DNA from 2 places in the Halopseudomonas sp. 4NH20-0008 genome. Region 1 is predicted to be linked to the other one. Evidence: riboswitches for the same ligand, from Rfam matches in the RefSeq annotation. Region 1 holds a riboswitch; the other holds the start of a gene.

What was found. A riboswitch is a leader RNA that binds a small molecule or an ion and turns the genes downstream of it on or off. The one in region 1 is predicted to bind cobalamin.
Region 2: linked by a shared signal. The riboswitch ahead of AC27HQ_RS15560 (TonB-dependent receptor domain-containing protein) and the one ahead of btuB (TonB-dependent vitamin B12 receptor) in region 1 are both predicted to bind cobalamin.

Annotation. Positions count from the first base shown of each region.
Region 1 is NZ_BAAJMD010000013.1:24,183-33,323, reverse strand. It holds gene AC27HQ_RS13280 (ABC transporter substrate-binding protein) at 1-1,328, shown strand, start outside; gene ntrB (nitrate ABC transporter permease) at 1,361-2,236, shown strand; gene AC27HQ_RS13270 (ABC transporter ATP-binding protein) at 2,248-3,039, shown strand; cobalamin riboswitch at 3,087-3,330, shown strand; gene btuB (TonB-dependent vitamin B12 receptor) at 3,452-5,272, shown strand; gene AC27HQ_RS13260 (hypothetical protein) at 5,301-5,888, shown strand; gene cobO (cob(I)yrinic acid a,c-diamide adenosyltransferase) at 5,885-6,496, shown strand; gene AC27HQ_RS13250 (cobyrinic acid a,c-diamide synthase CobB) at 6,493-7,830, shown strand; gene bluB (5,6-dimethylbenzimidazole synthase) at 7,844-8,491, shown strand; gene AC27HQ_RS13240 (cobalamin-binding protein) at 8,488-9,141, shown strand, end outside.
Region 2 is NZ_BAAJMD010000018.1:43,914-53,054, forward strand. It holds gene AC27HQ_RS15535 (hypothetical protein) at 1-146, shown strand, start outside; gene AC27HQ_RS15540 (cobalamin-binding protein) at 146-970, shown strand; gene AC27HQ_RS15545 (DUF1329 domain-containing protein) at 1,029-2,402, opposite strand; gene AC27HQ_RS15550 (DUF1302 domain-containing protein) at 2,429-4,255, opposite strand; gene AC27HQ_RS15555 (helix-turn-helix transcriptional regulator) at 4,533-5,618, shown strand; gene AC27HQ_RS15560 (TonB-dependent receptor domain-containing protein) at 5,652-7,562, opposite strand; cobalamin riboswitch at 7,689-7,905, opposite strand; gene dxs (1-deoxy-D-xylulose-5-phosphate synthase) at 7,956-9,141, opposite strand, start outside.

The DNA of each region.
Region 1 (9,141 bases):
GCAAAGACACAACAGCAAGCCCGGTAGCTATCAAGCGCAGGGACTTTCTCAAATACTCGATTGCCGCCGTTGGCGGCGCAGCATTGCTTGGTGCAGTGCCAGGGGGTATGCGGAGTGCAGCCTGGGCGGCAGGCACGGATGGATTGGAAACCACCAATGCCAAGCTGGGCTTTATTGCCCTGACGGATGCGGCACCGCTGTTCGTTGCGGATGAGAAGGGCTTTTTCGCTAAGCATGGCATGACCGGCGTTGAGGTGTTGAAGCAGTCGTCCTGGGGTACCACCCGTGACAACCTGGTGCTGGGTTCGGCGCGTAACGGCATTGATGGCGCGCACATTCTCACGCCCATGCCCTATCTGATCAGTACCGGCGCCATGACCGCCAATAATATCCCGACACCGATGTACATCCTTGCGCGTCTGAATCTTGGGGGGCAGTGCATCTCCGTTGGTCAGGAATACATGGACCTGCAACTGGGCGTTGACAGCCAACCCTTCAAGGCCGCGCTTGAGGCCAAAAAGGCCAGTGGCAGAGCCGTCAATGCGGCCATGACCTTCCCTGGCGGAACCCATGATCTGTGGATTCGTTACTGGCTGGCAGCAGGTGGAATTGACCCGAACAGTGACATTTCCACCATTGTTGTACCGCCGGCGCAGATGGTGGCGAACATGAAGGTGGGCAGCATGGATACCTTCTGCGTGTGTGAGCCCTGGAACGAACAACTCATCAACCAGAAGATCGGTTACACCGCGCTGACCACCAGTGAGCTGTGGCAGAACCACCCGGAAAAGGCCTTGGGTATGCGTGCGGATTGGGTCGATGCCAATCCGAATTCGACCCAGGCCTTGTTGATGGCTGTTATGGAAGCGCAGATGTATTGCGAAGATCCGGCCAACCGCGAGGAGGTGGCGCAGATCTGCGCCAAGCGTCGCTGGATCAACGCCCCGTTCAATGACGTGGTCGAGCGCATGAAGGGCAACTTCGACTACGGCAACGGCCGGGTGGTGGAAAACAGCCCGCATCAGATGCGTTACTGGAAGGACAACGCGTCCTATCCCTACAAGAGCCACGACAAGTGGTTCCTCACCGAGGACATTCGCTGGGGCTACCTGCCTGCCGATCTGGACATGGATGCACTGGTTGACAGCGTCAACCGTGAGGACCTCTGGCGTGCGGCGGCAGCCCGTCTGGGTGTGCCGGCAGAGCAGATTCCGGCATCGACCTCGCGGGGTATCGAAACCTTCTTCGACGGCAAGGTCTTTGATCCGCAGAACCCGCAAGCCTACCTCGATAGCCTGAGCATCAAGGCCATCAAAGCCACGAGTTGAGCATGATCGAGCAACCAGTAAGGGGGGTGCCCATGAACGCGAATGTGAAGATTGATCCGGCCAAGGCCCAGGCATTCGAGCCTGACCCAAGGCACAACATTGAGCTGCCACAGTGGTTGCAGCATTACGGCGGACTCTTTGTCCAGCGGCTGCTGCCGCCCTTGTTGTTTACCGGCGTGCTGTTGATGCTCTGGCAGATGCTCTGTTCGATGGAGGGCAGTGCATTGCCGCCACCCACCCAGGTGGTGACCGATACCTGGGAGCTGATCGTTGATCCTTTTTACGATAATGGTGGGAATGATGTGGGTATGGCCTGGCAGATTCTCGCCAGCCTTGAGCGGGTGGCTTATGGTTATCTGCTGGCCGTTGTGGCGGGTATCAGTCTGGGTGTGCTGGTGGGGCAGTCGACCTGGGCCATGCGTGGTCTGGACCCGGTATTTCAGGTACTGCGTACCGTACCGCCGCTGGCCTGGTTGCCGCTGTCACTGGCCGGCTTTCAGGACAGTAATCCGTCCGCCATCTTTGTGATCTTTATCACTGCGATCTGGCCGATCATCATCAACACCTCGGTCGGCGTGCGCAATATCCCTGAGGATTACCGCAATGTGGCCCGGGTGCTGCGCCTTAATGGTGCCGAGTACTTCATGAAGATCATGCTGCCGGCTGCGGCGCCGTATATCTTCTCCGGCTTGCGCATTGGGGTGGGCCTGTCCTGGCTGGCGATTGTCGCTGCAGAAATGCTGATTGGTGGCGTGGGCATCGGTTTCTTTATCTGGGATGCCTGGAATGCCTCGCTGATCAGCGACATCATCCTCGCGCTGATTTACGTCGGTGTGGTGGGTTTCTTTCTTGATCGTCTGGTGGCCTGGATTGGTCAACTGGTGACCCGTGGCACCTCGGCAGGCTAAGGAGAATAGAGATGAAAGGCTATCTGAATATCGAAAAGGTCTCCAAGACCTTCATCACCGGCAAAAACGTCAGTGAGGTGCTGGTGGATATCAATTTGAGCGTCGAGCGCGGCGAGTACATCTCGATCATAGGTCACTCTGGCTGTGGCAAATCCACGGTGCTGAATATTGTCGCCGGACTGATCGACTCCAGCTCAGGCGCAGTCATTCTGGATGGTAAGGAGGTCAGTGATCCAGGCCCGGACCGCAGCATGGTATTCCAGAATCACTCGCTGTTGCCCTGGCTGACGGTCTACCAGAATGTCGCTATCGCGGTTAAAAAGGTCTGCCGCAACAAGAGCTCTGCCGAGCAGCATGAATGGATACGTCACAACCTGGATATGGTGCATATGAGCCATGCCCTGGACAAGCTGCCGAGTGAGATTTCCGGTGGCATGAAGCAGCGGGTAGGTATTGCCCGCGCGCTGGCCATGGAGCCCAAGGTGCTGTTGCTGGACGAGCCTTTTGGTGCGCTGGATGCGCTGACCCGCGCACACTTGCAGGATGAGGTGATGCGTATCCAGGGTGAACTGAAGAACACGGTGCTGATGATCACCCACGACGTTGACGAAGCGGTACTGCTCTCGGATCGTATCGTGATGATGACCAATGGCCCCTCGGCAACTATTGGTGAAATACTCGAGATTGACCTGCCGCGACCGCGTGACCGGATCGCGCTGGCGGATGATCCCAAGTACAACCAGTACCGTCAGGCGGTGTTGCGCTTCCTGTATGAGAAACAGCGCAAGGTCGAGGCGGCATGAGTCGGTCAGCGCCCGTTTTGCGATTGACCTTGTAACAAAAAGCTTCTAACCTGCAAGCCGCTTCAGGTGCCCGCCGGTTTTCAATCGGTGGGTGAAACTGGGAAGCCGGTGCGTCTGCCGATTGCAGACAATTCCGGCGCTGCCCCCGCAACGGTAAGCGAGCGTCAGTCGATGTGAATCGGCTGGCACGTCATCGCCATACACCACTGTGCCAACGGCATGGGAAGGTGCGGTGACGGGATCAATGATCCGCTCGTAAGCCCGGAGACCGGCCTGACGCTTATCACAGCAGAGCGGCGGGCTTTGCGGGTGTGCGGTCTCCTGCTGTGCCGGATCCGTCTGCCTTAATGCTCCGCCGACTGCTTACCTACAGCAGTGTCGTACGGGTTGGTACGACGGAGCACTTGAACGCATGAACCGCTTTTTCTCCGCCACTTTGGCGGTGGCCTGTATGGGCCTTTCTTCCTTTTGTCTTGCCAATTCTCTGAGCCTGAATGATCAGGTAATCACCGCCACGCGAACGACTCTGTCGGCGAGTGAGGGCATTGCTTCGGTCAGCGTTATCGAGCGGGCCGATATTGAACGGTTGCAGGCAACCAGTGTGGCGCAGTTGCTACGCCGCGTGCCGGGCATCAACCTGACCAACACCGGAGGCCATGGCAAGAATGAGGCCTTGGGCATTCGCGGTACCAACAGCAATCATGTACTGATATTGATCGACGGCATACGCCAGGGTTCGGCGACCACGGGTGACGTGGCGCTGCAGAACCTGCCGGTCGAGCAGGTCGAGCGTATCGAGGTGGTGCGCGGCCCGCGCTCCAGTCTCTACGGCTCGGAAGCCATAGGCGGGGTGATTCAGATCTTTACCCGCCGGGGCGAGCAGCAGGGCGCGCGGCCCTGGGCGGCGGCGACGGCGGGTAGCCGTCATTATGACGCTGGCAGCGCCGGGGTTTTCGGTGGCCTGGGCAATGCCTGGTACAACCTGGGGCTGAGCAGCATGGGCACCCGCGGCATTGATGCGCGCCCCGGCGCGCCATCCCCAGAACCTGACAACGATGGCTACCGGGAGTGGTCGGCCAATCTCAATCTGGGCTATCGCTTTGATAGCGGTCTGGAGCTGGACGGCCATGTCATCGAGGTGCGCTCGCACAATGACTATGATTCCGGCTTCAAGGCTAACGCCGACAACCTGCTGCGCACCCATGGTCTACGCGCACGCTTCGCGCCCACCGATCCCTGGCTGGTGACCCTGCAGGCTGGGCGAAGTGAAGACAAGGTCGATACTTTCAATGGCGATGTTTTCAACACCCGTATCGATACCCGCCGTGACAGCTTCAGTTGGCAGAACGATGTGCGCATCAAGCCCGGCCAGGTACTGACCCTGGGCTATGACCTGCTGCAGGACTCGGTCAGCGGCACTACCTCGTTTGCTGAAGACAGCCGCGACAATCACGGCGCTTATGCACAATACCTGGCACAGCTAGGTCGCCACGAGCTGCAGTTCAGTGCCCGACATGATGATAACGAACAGCATGGCACCTACAACACCGGCAGCATTGGCTATGGCTATGCCATCAACGACAGCCTGCGGACCAGTGCCAGCTATGGCACAGCGTTCAAGGCGCCGACCTTCAACCAGCTGTACCACCCGACCTTTGGCAATCCGGATATCAACGAGGAGACCTCCCAGGGACTGGAGCTGGGTCTGGACGGCGAACACCTGTGGGGTAGTTGGGCGGTGGCGGTCTATCGCAACAAGATCGACGACCTGATCGCCTACTTCAATCAGGGCAGCGGACTGCGGGCGCAGAATATCGACAAGGCGGTCATTACCGGCATTGAACTGTCGATCGCCAGCCAGGTGCTGAATTGGGATCTGAGCAGCAACCTGACGCTGCAGGACCCCGCCAACAAGTCTTCCCGTGCCGGTCAGGGCGACCTGCTGCCTCGCCGCGCCGAACAGATATTCAATCTGGATCTGGATCGCCGTTTTGGTCGGCTGGGCGTCGGCGCCAGTCTGCATGTCGAGGGACGGCGTTGGGATAACGCCAGCAACACCAACGAGCTGTCCGGCTACAACACCGTCGAGTTGCGCTCCGAATATCAGTTGAGTGATAGCTGGCGCGTTCAGGCGCGCATCAGCAACCTGTTTGACAGCGACTATGAAACTGCCGCGACCTACCAGCAACAGGGTAGGGCGGGCTATCTGACCCTGCGCTATCAAGCGCTTTGATTTACCCAAACATCCAAGGAGGATGACCATGTTGGACCTGTCCAGACGTAGCCAGTTGGCTATTGGTATCGTACTTGTACTGCTGATTGCCATGACCCGTGGCAGCCATTTCAGCCTGGTCAATCTGCCGGGCGCATCCTGGGCGGTATTCTTCCTTGCCGGGGTGCTGCTCAAGCCGCGCTGGGTATTTCCGCTGCTGTTTCTGCAAACCACCTTCATGGACATCATGAGTGTCGGCTGGAGCAATGCCGGGCATCACTGCATGACAGTTGCCTACTGGATGTTGTTGCCGGCCTACGCTGCGCTCTGGTTTGGCGGACGCCTTTACGCCCGCTGGCATCGTGAGCAATTCAGCAGCTTGCTGGTACTGGTACCCACTGCGCTTGGCAGTGCGCTGGTTTGCCAATTGTTTTCCAGTGGTGGCTTCTATTTCTTCTCCGGCCGTCATGAGAGTCCGACCTTTGTCGGCATGCTCGAGCGTATTGCCACCTACTACCCGCAATACCTTAGCGGCCTGGCGCTGTATGTGGGTGCTGCGACGCTGATCTATATCGCCGCGCGCATTTACCACGCCCACACGGCCGCGAGTGCAGGGCAAGCCGGTCGTCAGGCATGAGTGACAGCGCTGAGCGTGACGAACGCCACCGCCTGCGCATGCAGCGCAAGAAGGCGGTAGTCGATGAGAAGATCGCCCAGGCCCAGAACGAGCATGGCCTGCTCCTGGTGTTGACCGGCAATGGCAAGGGCAAGAGCAGCTCGGCCTTTGGCATGGCCGCGCGCAGTCTCGGCCACGGCATGCAGGTGGGCATAGTGCAGTTCATCAAGGGTGCCCGCAGTACTGGCGAGGAAACCTTCTTTCGGCGTTTCCCCGAACAGGTGCGTTATCACGTGATGGGCGCCGGGTTTACCTGGGAAACCCAGGATCGCCAGGCCGATATTGCCAAGGCCGAAGCCGCCTGGGCTGTAGCCGTGGAGTTGATGAGCGATGCCGAGGTGGCACTGGTGGTGCTGGATGAGCTGAGCATAGCCCTCAAGTACGGTTATCTGTCGCTCGATCAGGTGTTGCGCGACATCGGCTCACGGCCGCTGGCCCAGCATGTGGTGGTCACTGGTCGCGGCGCGCCCGCTGAGCTGATCGAGGCCGCCGATACGGTGACCGAGATGGGGGTGGTCAAGCACGCCTTCAAAGCGGGCATCAAGGCGCAGAAAGGGGTGGAGTTTTGAACAAGAGCGCAGTAACAGAGCAGCAGTGTCCGGCGTTACTGATCGCCGCGCCTGCTTCCGGGCAGGGCAAGACCACCATCACCGCTGCACTGGCGCGGCTGCATAGCCGTCAGGGCAGACGCGTGCAGGTGTTCAAATGCGGGCCGGACTTTCTCGATCCTATGATCCTGCAGCGCGCCAGCGGTCGGCCGGTGTACCAGATCGACCTGTGGATGATCGGCGAGGATGAAAGCCGACGCCTGCTCAATGCGGCGGCGGCCGAGTCCGACCTGATCCTGATCGAGGGCGTCATGGGCCTGTTTGATGGCACGCCCTCGGCGGCGGATCTGGCGCGCTGTTTTGGCGTGCCGGTCATGGCGGTGATTGATGGTTCGGGCATGGCCCAGACCTTCGGCGCCATGGCCCATGGTCTGGCCAGCTATCAGCCTAACCTGCCCTTTGCCGGGGTATTGGCCAACAAGGTCGGCAGTACGCGGCATGGGGAGATTCTGCGTGACTGCCTGCCAGCGGGCCATACCTGGTTTGGTGCGTTGCCGCGTAGCGAAGCAATCACGCTGCCGAGCCGCCACCTGGGCCTGGTTCAGGCGGATGAACTGGCCGATCTGGATGCGCGACTGGATGCCGCTGCCGATGCGCTGCTGGAGACATTGGGCACGCTGGCGGATGGCGAGGTTGCACCCTTGCCCTCACCGGTGCGCTTTGCCGTTCCTGAGAACACTGGCGACCTGTCTGCGCTGCAAGGCCTGCAGGGCGTGCGTATCGGGGTGGCGCGCGACAGCGCCTTCGCCTTTATCTACCAGGCCAATCTGGATCTGCTGGAGGCGCTGGGCGCCGAGCTGGTGTTTTTCTCGCCGCTGGCCGATCGGCAGTTGCCGGATGTGGACAGCCTCTATCTACCGGGTGGCTACCCCGAATTGCATCTGGCCGAGCTGGGCAGCAATAGCGCCATGCAGGCGGCGATTCGGCAGCATCATGCGGCGGGCAAACCGATTCATGCCGAATGTGGCGGCATGCTCTACCTGTGCGAATCGCTGACCGATGCTGAAGGTGTCCGAGCCGATCTGGTCGGTCTGTTGCCGGGTCAGGCGACCATGCAAAAGCGCCTGACTGCCTTGGCCCTTCAGGAAGTGGCGCTGCCGGAAGGCACGCTGCGCGGGCATACTTTTCATCACTCGTCACTGGTATGTGAGCTCGAACCGCTGGTACGTGGCGAGTGCCCGAACTACAGGCGCACTGCCGAAGCGGTATGGCGTATTGATCGTTTGACCGCTTCCTACGTTCACTTGTATCTGCCGGGCAATCCGCTGGCGGCAGCGGCCTTGTATCGCCCATGAACGGCATTCGACCATGAGTACATCGGCCTTTTCCGCCGTTGAGCGCAACGCAGTCTACCGTGCAATTCGTGAGCGTCGGGATATGCGCCACTTCAGCGGCGGCGTGGTGCCGCCCGAGCAACTGTCGCGCTTGTTGCAGGCGGCGCATCAGGCCCCGAGTGTTGGGCTGATGCAGCCCTGGCGATTTGTACGTATTACCCGGCCTGAGCTGCGCACGGCCATTCACCGGCTGGTGGAGCAGGAGCGGCTGTGCACCGCCGAGGCGTTGGGTGAACGCGCGGAGGATTTTATGCGGCTCAAGGTCGAGGGCATTCTCAACTGCGCCGAGCTGCTGGTGGCGGCCTTGCCGGATGGCCGCGAGCAGCATGTGTTTGGTCGTCGTACCCTGCCGGAAATGGACCTGGCCTCGGTGGCCTGTGCCATTCAGAACCTGTGGCTGGCGGCGCGTGCCGAAGGCCTCGGGCTGGGCTGGGTGTCCTTGTTCGAGCCCTCGGAGCTGGCAGAGCTGCTGGGCATGCCCGCCGGGGCCAGGCCGGTCGCGGTGCTGTGTCTGGGGCCAGTGGAAGCCTTCTATGCCGAGCCGATGCTGGTGGAGCAGGGCTGGACCAGCGTCAGGCCCTTGTCCGAACTGCTGTTTACCGATCAATGGGAGTCGCCATGAAAGGCCCGCAACGCATCGTTTGTCTGTCCACCGAAACCTGCGAGGTGCTCTATCGGCTGGGCGAACAGGATCGAATTGTCGGTATTTCCGGCTTTACCGTGCATCCGCCGCAGGCGCGCAAGGAAAAACCCAAGGTGTCGGCTTTTACCAGCGCCAAGACCGAGAAGATTCTCGCACTCAAACCGGATCTGGTGCTGGGTTATTGCGACCTGCAGGCGGATATCGCTGCCGAGCTGGCGCGCGAGGGGCTGGAAGTACACCTGTTCAATCAACGCGATATCGCTGGCATCCTGCGCATGATCGAGACCCTGGGTGCACTGGTGCACGCCAGCGAGCGGGCTGAGGCGCTGGTCGCCGAGCTGCAGGCCGGGATGGATCGAGTGCGGCAACAGGCAGCGCAATTGTCACGCCGACCCAAAGTGTATTTCGAGGAGTGGGATGGCCCGCTGATCTCGGGCATTCGCTGGGCCAGTGAGCTGATCGAGCTGGCCGGTGGCGAAGACTGTTTTGCTGAACTCAGCCACTATCCCAAGGCCAAACAGCGCTATATCATCGACCCGCAGGACGTGGTCAGACGAGCGCCGGATCTGATTATCGGCTCCTGGTGTGGTAAGCGTTTTCGCCCGGAGCATCTGGCGGATCGGCCGGGT
Region 2 (9,141 bases), on a different contig from region 1:
TCGGTCTACTTAATGCCAAACTGCCGGCCTGGATGGGCATGCTGCACTATGTAGCGGTCGGTGAAATCATTCCGCTGATACTCCTGGTGCTGGCGAGCATGGGCCTGATGTTTCTCTACAAGCCCCCGAGCGCCTGGGTGAAGTAATGCGCCGCGCCTGGCTGGCGGCCAGCCTGTTGCTCTTGAGTCTGCCGCTGTTCGCCAGTCCACGGGTCATCAGCCTGGCGCCTTTCCTCACTGATATGGTTGTACAGTTGCACGCCGAGCATCGGCTGGTTGGGGTGCTTGACGATGGTCTTTTGCCTGTGGCTCTGGACGAGATTCCGAGGGTCGGTGGTTATCAGACCCTGTCGCGTGAACGTCTGCTGTCACTCAATCCCGACCTGGTACTGGCCTGGACCTCGGGTAACCCGCCGGAACTGCTCAATCAGCTTGAAGCCTGGGGCATTCAGGTAGAACGGTTCGATCCGCAACGACTTGAGGATATAGGTGAGCTGACCAAGCGATTGGGTCAGTTGCTGCACGCTGAAGCGCGCGCCGATGAGTTGGCCGCGCACTATCAGGCCCGCCTTGCAGCGTCGCAGCGACCCTTGACCGATTCGGCACCGAGGGTGTTTATCCAGCTCTGGGACGATCCGATTTACACCATCAGCGATCAACAAATGCTTGGGGATGTGCTGCGTCACTGTGGCGCCCGCAATGTGTTTGCCGATCTGGGCATACTGGCGCCACAGATAGGCCGCGAACATGTGATTGCGGCTGATCCGGATCTGATTATTGTCTTTGATGATAGTACGGCGCAGCCGCACCCTTGGCTGGAGGCCTGGCGGCAGTTTCCACAGTTGCGTGCGGTCCAGCATAACCAGCTCAAGGTAGTGGATGGCGATAGCCTGGTCAGGCCGTCACCCCGGATGCTGGATGCCGTCGAGGCGTTATGTGATCTGGTTTGGATGGCCGTGGAGCAGAAGTAAAAAGGAGGGATGTCCAGCGGACATCCCCCAAGCCCAAACCAATGACTGCTCAGTTGCGTCAGCGCACGCCTGAGGCGCGCAGTGCCGCCGGGGTGAACTGATTGATGCTGGGAACGAAGTCGTACTGCGGAGCGGAGACTTCCTCGGTATACATGCCCAGCGCGATATAGCGTCCGGCCAGCAGGTCGTACAGGGTTTCGATCGAATAGCCCGGCAGTTGCTGCACGTAATTGAAGCCGATATGGCCTTCACCTACCCGCCACAGCGTACCGCGACCGTCATAATGATCCGCCAGGCTGATGGTCCAGCTGTCTTCATCGACGAAGAAGTTGCGCTGGGCATAGATATGCCGTTGACCGGCCTTCACGTTGCCTTGTACTTCCCAGACCCGGTGCAGCTCAAAGCGCGTGTGATCGGGGTTGATATGGCCGGTCTTGAGCACGTCGGCGTACTGCAAACCTGGCTCGGTCAACTGATAGCTGTTGTAGGGTATGAACACCTCACGCTTGCCCACCAGCGTCCAGTCATAGCGATCCGGCGCGCCGTTGTACATGGCAAAGTTGTCCGAGGTACGCATGCCGTCAGAGGCGGTGCCGGGGCCGTCGTAGGCTACCTGCGGGGCGCGTCGTACGCGACGCTGGCCGGCATTGTAGACCCAGGCCATGCGCGGCTCCTTCAGCTGATCGAGGGTGTCATGTACCAGCAGCACGTTACCGGCCAGGCGCGCTGGTGCGTTCACACGTTGTTTGAAATACAGCAGGGTATTGGGCACCGTGCTTTCATCCACATCCGGCATCAATGCGGGATAGCCCACCTCTTCCTCGAGCTTGATCAGGGTATAACTGCCGTTGGTCTGCGGCATGGCCTGCATGTACCAGCGCTTCAGGTTGACCCGGTAGCGCGTGTTGTGATTCCAGATAACCTCGGCCCCAACCTTGGGTATCGGGAAGGCAAAGGTACCGTGGGAGAAGTTCTCGATACCGTCACCGCCGTTTACCAGCCGCGCCTGACCGGCGGTTTGACGCACCTGGTCATACACGCTTTGCGGGAAACCAATGCTGCGATGCGAGGTGTAAATCGGCATGCGAAAGGTTTCCGGATAGCGCTCGAACAGGGCGATTTGACCGGGAGTAAGGTTGTCGCGGTATTGCTGATAGTTTTGCGCTGTGATGACAAATTGCGGCTGTTCGCCGGCGTAAGGGTTGGATTGGAAGTTGTCATCCAGCGTTTGTCCCGCCTCTGCGCCCAGGCCGCCGTCCCATTCGGGAATGGTACCTGCGGCGTTACCAGCGCGCTCCGCGCCAACCGGGGTCAGCACCGGACCGCCCAGGGCGTCGATTTCTGCCGGCGTCAGGCCTTGGGCCAGCACGCTGGAGGCCAGCAGACTCAGACTCAGTCCGCCGGCACCCAGCAGTTTTTTTTGCATATGCATCATATGGTGTTCTCCAGTAACCGTTATCAGAAGCTGACGCCAAAGCTGAGCGAGACATAGTCGCGATCAACCAGGGTGTTGTATTTGCCGTCAAAGTAGTTGGTGTAGTTGAGACTGGCGTTGTAACGGTTGGCGTAGTCGGCGTTCAGCCCAAGGCTGATGGATTTTGCATTCTCGCTGAAGTTGGGGCTGTAGCCTTCCACATCATGGGACCAAGCAAGCGTCGGGCTGAGATTGATGCCGGCGAACACATTGCTGTAGTCGAGGCTGGCGCGGATTCTGTAACCCCAGGCATGGCTGGTCATGTAACCGTCGTTTTCACACCAGCTGAAACGCCGTGGTGATGTGCCGGTTTCCGATTCACAGCTGCCTGCTGCCCGCCCGGGCACACCCTCGCCGTAGGGGCTTTGACCGAACAGCGAATCGCGTCCGAATTTGGTATCGCCGTTACCACTGCCAATCCCGCCTAGATGGTTGTAGGCGACTTCACCGGCAATCACCATACGGCTGGAGCCAAAGATGCGGTCGATGGTCTTGATCGCGGAGAGCTGTGCCTGGAAGAACTCCTTGCGCTCATAGCCACGGATTTCCGTGCCGGTTGGAAGTCCGGTCAGTCCTCGGTGGGTGTTGTCCTGCCCTAGTTGCAGGGTGGTGCGGCTGACATCGCTGGTGGCAATACCCAGCGGCAGGTTGGGCCGATAGCTGATCTCACCGGCCACTGGCATACCGGCAATATTGGTTTGAAAGCTGACGCCATACAGCCGGATATCTTCCGGGTACTTGAAGAAGTAGCCACTGGCACCGACGGTGCCATTGATACCTGAAACCAGTTCAGTGGGATCAAAGCCCGCGAGGAAGTTACCGGCGACACCGTTAAAGGTTGGCGTGCGACTGTGGTAGTTCATGGCATACACGCCAAACTCGGTATCATTCAGCTCAGGTACAAACCAGCGCATGGCCGCACCAAACTGACCGCTATCACGGGCCTCTTCATCCTTGCGAGCGCGCACGATGGTGATGTTACCGGGGATATCCAATACCTCGCCCTGTGGCCTATCGATGCCGGAAACGATCAAACGGTCGATACAGCCCTTGCCTACGGTGTCTGCGCCAAAGAAGGTGCCGCAATTGTCGGTGACCGTTGGCGCCCATTTCAGCTGATAGAAGGCCTCCATGGTCAGGTTGTCGGTCAAGGCCTGGGACAGGTAGAGCATTTCAACCGGAATCAGGGCTTCCTTGACTTCTGAGCCGGGGCGCCGGAAGGCTGATACGTCCAGCGGGTTGATGGCGTTGATCGAGTTGCCGATGAACAGGCCTTCACCCCAGCTGACAACCTGGCGGCCAAGACGCACGTTGCCCGGCAGTCTGCCAATGCTGTAGTTGTGATACACGAAGGCATCCAGAAGCGCCATCCCGGAGCCTTTCTGCAGGGGCGCGCTACCGTCATCGCTGATGTCGTAGAAGCGTTGGCTGCCATCTTTTATCTCAAAGTCGTACCAATATTTGCCGCGGAAAAAGGCCCCCGAGTTGTCGTAACGCAACTCCAGGTCGTGGCTGCCTTTGAAGCTCTTTGAGAAGGCATCGCCCTGCTCGAAATTCAAACGCCCGTCGTCCGACGTTCTGGCCAGCGCCTGGCCGCCCATGGGCTGACCATCAACCAGGGTATCGGTGTGAATAAAGCGTTTGTCTGGATCGGCGGTAGACCAGCTGGCGCCGACACTGAGTTGTGAGTCGAATTGGGCTTGGACCTCACCGATCGAGAAGTTGGCTGCGCCGGCCTGTCCGCCGATGCTGGCCAGGCCGATTGCCAAGGGCAAGGCTTTCCATGCCCAGACAGGGGTTTTTCTTGTCATTGTGCTGCTCCTGTATTGTCACCTGTGATGCCCGCTTGGGCAGCGGGCTGGCCGGAATGCTATTGGGCAACTCCGGCCAGCCAAGTCTGCCTTCAGATGCTCATACAAACCCGGCCCGGAAGGACATGAATTACGGTCCTGTGCGGTCTGAAACCCAAGGAATGCGCGAACTTGCCGGATAACCCGGGTTAATCTACTCTGCATAACAGAGTTCTCTGGAATTGCTCTCTGCAGACTCGGCCGGTGGCCGGATAATCCGCATGTACAGGGATGGCGTATGAACACAATAAAAAATCCTTTCAGCGCAGGAATGCCCCGTGAACGGGCGTCCTGGATAGGCATCATTGACCAGGGTCTGGCGCTCTATGGACATCAACTGTCTGATTCAGATATGGCGACGCGCTTGATCGACCACTGGCAGGGCAGCGAAAGCATTGATCAGGCTGGTTGCACGGTACTGTGGGATGAAGCGCTCAGCCTCAGTGGTGATGCGCTGTTTGCCCTGCACTGCTGTAGCCGGCGGACTGATTTGCCTTTGCCACTGCAAATGCTCGAGTTGACCGCCGCAGCGAGCACGGACCTGGGTGCCGCGCTGGCTCAGGTTGTACGCTTTTTCAGCCTGATCAGTACCCAGGCAGAGATCGACATGCAGCACAGCAGCAGCCGTGTGATCCTGTTGCTCAAGCCAGTGGGGCAGCCGCATCCACAGCAGCTTGATGCCTTGCTCGGATTACTGGCCGGACAGATCGAGCGATTTGTTGGCGTAATTGGACAGGCATCGGGTGGGCTGGCCTTGCAATCACCGCGCGCAAACGAGATTGAGCGAGCCGGAATCCCATGGTGTGATGCCGTGCGCAGCAGTCCGCAGTATGCGCTCAGCTTGCCGTCAAGCTGGTTGCGCTTGCCACTGCCAAGCGCGACACCCGGCATGCTGGGCGGTATGACCGGGGTTTTGCGCAGCTTGCAGGCCAGTATGTCGGCTGGCGATGTGGTGTCACAGGTCAGGCAGGACATCCAGCATCGCCTGGGCACCGGCCCGGTTAATGAGGAGCAGATTGCCGAGCCGCTCAAGGTCAGTACCCGCCATCTGCGTCGCTTGCTGCGGCAGCACAATACCTCTTATGAACAATTGCTTGATCAGGCCCGGCGCGAGGAGGCCCTGCGGTTGCTGGCTGACCCAGAGAAATCCTTGACGGGTATTTCCTATGAGGTTGGCTTTCTGGACCCGAGCAGCTTTACCCGGGCGTTTCGGCGCTGGACCGGGTTGAGTCCACGTGATTACCGTCGGCGCATAAGCCGGGATGAGGGTAGGTGCTTTGGCGTTCCTGCTGGCAATCAGCAGGGCCTGCGTTATCAGGCCTGAGGTACGTTGGCCGGATAACGCAGGTAGTTTGATTCAGAACAGTGGGGTCCAGTGTGCCGAGAGCATGAACATTCTGCCGCCTTCCCGGTAGCGGAAGGGTACCGGGTCGAAGGTGATGGCATCAAAGGCACTGCCCCGGGCCTGGTAATAGTCCCGGTCCAGCAGGTTGTCGACAACCAGATTGAGGCGCAGTTCGTCGCTCGCCTGCCAACTGCTGCGCAGACCCAGCAGGGCATAGCCGGGGATTCGATTGTTGTTGTTCAGATCATCATAGCTGTGACTTTTCGCCAGCCAACTGGCACCCACGCTGATGCTATCAAAGCGCCGATCAATATCCACCGACAGGTTGTTCATGGGTCTACGCGCCAACCGGTTGCCATCATTGCCGCCACCACTCTGGTTGCGCGCATCAACCAGGGCATAGCTGGTATTGAGACTCCAGCCGAGCAGTTGCGTGAACAGGCTAACTTCGGCGCCATGGATACGTGCCTTGTCTATATTGTCCGGGCGGAAGGGGTCGGGGTTACCGGCCTGGTTGCCATCCAGGGCATTGTTGGTGACGATCGCATCACGCAGATTGATACGGTAAATCGAGGTTTCCAAGCGGGTCGCCGGCGACAGCTGGGCACGCCATTGCAGCTCATAACTGCGGGCCGTTTCCGGCTTCAGATCGGGGTTGGCGAAGATGGTGCACGAGCCCATGAAACAGCTATCGGGAAAATACAGGTCGTTAAAGGTCGGCGCGCGGAAGGCCTGACTGTAGGACAGAACCAGCTCCTGCTCCAGACTCATATGCCAGGTGCCGGCGGCATTCCAGGTGTTCTCACTGCCAAACTGCTGGTTGCGGTCATGTCGTAAGCCGACTTCGGTCGAGAACCGGGTGCCGCTGAAGCGATGCTGGATTAAACCGGCGCGGTTGCTGCGTGCCGTTCGGGTAAACTCATTGGAGCTGTTGAGTCGATCTTCATACCACTCTGCGCCAAGCAGCAGGCTGTGATAGGCGTTCAGGTCCAGCGTGTTAAGCCAGTTCGCCTGGTCGCGGTAGCTGTTGAACACCGAGCCACCAAAGGGATCGGTGGTCATCCGTCGCTCTTCACTGTGTCCCAACTCCAGGCGGCTGGCCCAGCGTTCAGTCAGTTGCAGGTCAGCAAAGCTGTTGACGCTGGACAGGCCAAACTCGGCTTCGGCAAAGGCGGCAGGCGACAGGGTGAAATCATACTCACTGTCACCACTTTGGTGCAGGCCGGTCACACCCACTCTCAAGCGCTCGCTGAAACGGTGGGAGAAGCTCAGATTGGCCGCCTTGTTACGGTATTGGCTGTCGTTACTGCCGGGCAGGGTGGTGCGCTTGAAGCCGTCGTGCTCATCCAGTGACAGGCCAAGATCCAGCCTTGTTTCAGTGTTGCCGCCGGACAGACCCAGGCTACGCTCAACCCGGCCATGGGTGCCCAGGCCGACGGTCAGGCGCGGCTGCCAGCCTTGGTTATCGCCCTGGCGGGTAAAGATCTGAATTACGCCACCAATGGCATCTGAACCATAGATTGCCGAGCGACCGCCGCGGACAACTTCAACCCGTTCAATATGTTCAATATTTAGAAATTCCAGGCTGGCGACACCGCTGGAACTGCCGGAAATGCGTTGGCCGTCGACCAGTACCAGGGTTTGCGCGCTGCTGGTGCCGCGCAGGAAAACCCCGGTCAATGAGCCCGCGCCACCGTTGCGGGCGATGTGCAAACCAGGGACGCGTTCAAGCAGCGCCGGTACATCCTGGGGCTGCAGGCGCTCAATATCATCGCGGGTAAACACGCTGTTGGCCGACTGAACCTGGCTGCGGGGTTGTTCAACCCGAGACGCGGTGATCACCGTGTCAGCCAGCTCCAGGGTGTTCGCCTGGGCCATGCCGGTAGCCAGTAAGGCTGGAATCAGAAAAGACTGCCTGTTCATCATGAATCCTCAAAAGTCATTCTTTTGAGGAGGGCGAGAAGCCAGCGAAATCTGTCGGATGGAGGGACAGCCATGCACTGGCCGGGTGACGCCCTCCGCGACACCTCAGCTACGGTATCTGCCATGGCAGATACCTCGCACAGGGCCGGTCTCCGGGCTCAGGATACAAATAATGTGGCCTTCCCATGCCGAGGCACAGTGGCTGATGCACATTACCGACAGGTCCCTATCACCGGACCTGTGATCCTTTACCGTTGCGGGGGCAGCGTCGGGGTTGCACCGACTTCCCGTTTAACCCTGTGGCCGGATAGCCAGGCAGGGCACCCAGTGCGACTGGAAGCGGGATGGACTGTAGAAGCTTGACCCCGAAGGGTCAAGTGCTTGATGACATCTTTAGTTACTTTTTGCCCGGCGCTGACGAATGGCCCGTTCAATGCCGTTGGCATCCAGACCACATTCGGCGAGCATCTGCGCCGGTTTGGCATGTTCGACATAGCTGTCTGGCAAGCCGAGGTTGAGAACTGGGCAGGCTATGCCATTGGCCAGCAACCATTCATTTACGCCGCTGCCGGCGCCACCCATCAGGCTGTTTTCTTCCAGTGTTACCAGCAGGCTGTGACTGTCGGCCATCTGCTGCAGCAGGGCGGTATCCAGTGGTTTGATAAAGCGCATATTGACCACAGTGGCATCCAGTGCTTCGGCCGCAATCAGGGCCTGGGCGTGCAGGGTGCCAAAACACAGGATGGCCGTATCACGACCCTGACGGGTAATCAGGCCCTTGCCGATCGGCAAGGCCTCCAATGCGGGATCAATCGGCGTGCCGGGGCCGGTACCGCGCGGGTAGCGCACGGCCGCAGGGCCATTGTGCAGAAAGCCGGTAGTAAGCATTTGCCGGGTTTCGTTTTCGTCAGCCGGGGCCATGATCAACATGTTCGGCAGGCAGCGCAGGTAGGTCAGATCGAAGCTGCCGGCATGGGTTGGCCCATCTTCGCCGACCAGTCCGGCCCGGTCGATGGCAAACAGGACGTCGAGGTTCTGCACGTCAACATCGTGAATCAACTGGTCATAGGCCCGTTGCAGGAAGGTCGAGTAAATCGCGACCACCGGCTTGGCGCCTTCGCAGGCCATGCCAGCAGCCAGCGTCACAGCATGTTGTTCGGCAATGGCGACGTCAAAGTAGCGTCCGGGATAGCGCTCACTGAAGGCAATCAGATCCGAGCCTTCCTTCATCGCCGGGGTAATGCCGATCAGGCGCGGGTCCTCGGCGGCCATATCGCACAGCCATTGGCCAAAGACGTTGGAGAATTTGGGTTTACTGATGCCGTTGCTGGCTGGCTTGGGTTCCAGTTTGGTAATGGCGTGGTAGCCAATCGGGTCGGCCTCGGCGGGCGAGAAGCCCTTGCCTTTCTGGGTGACGACATGCAGGAACTGCGGACCCTTGAGTTCGCGCATATTACGCAGCGTCGTCACCAGCGTTGGCAGGTCATGACCGTCAATCGGGCCAATGTAGTTCCAGCCCAGCTCCTCGAACAGGGTGCCTGGCACCAGCATGCCTTTGGCGTGCTCCTCGGTCTTGCGC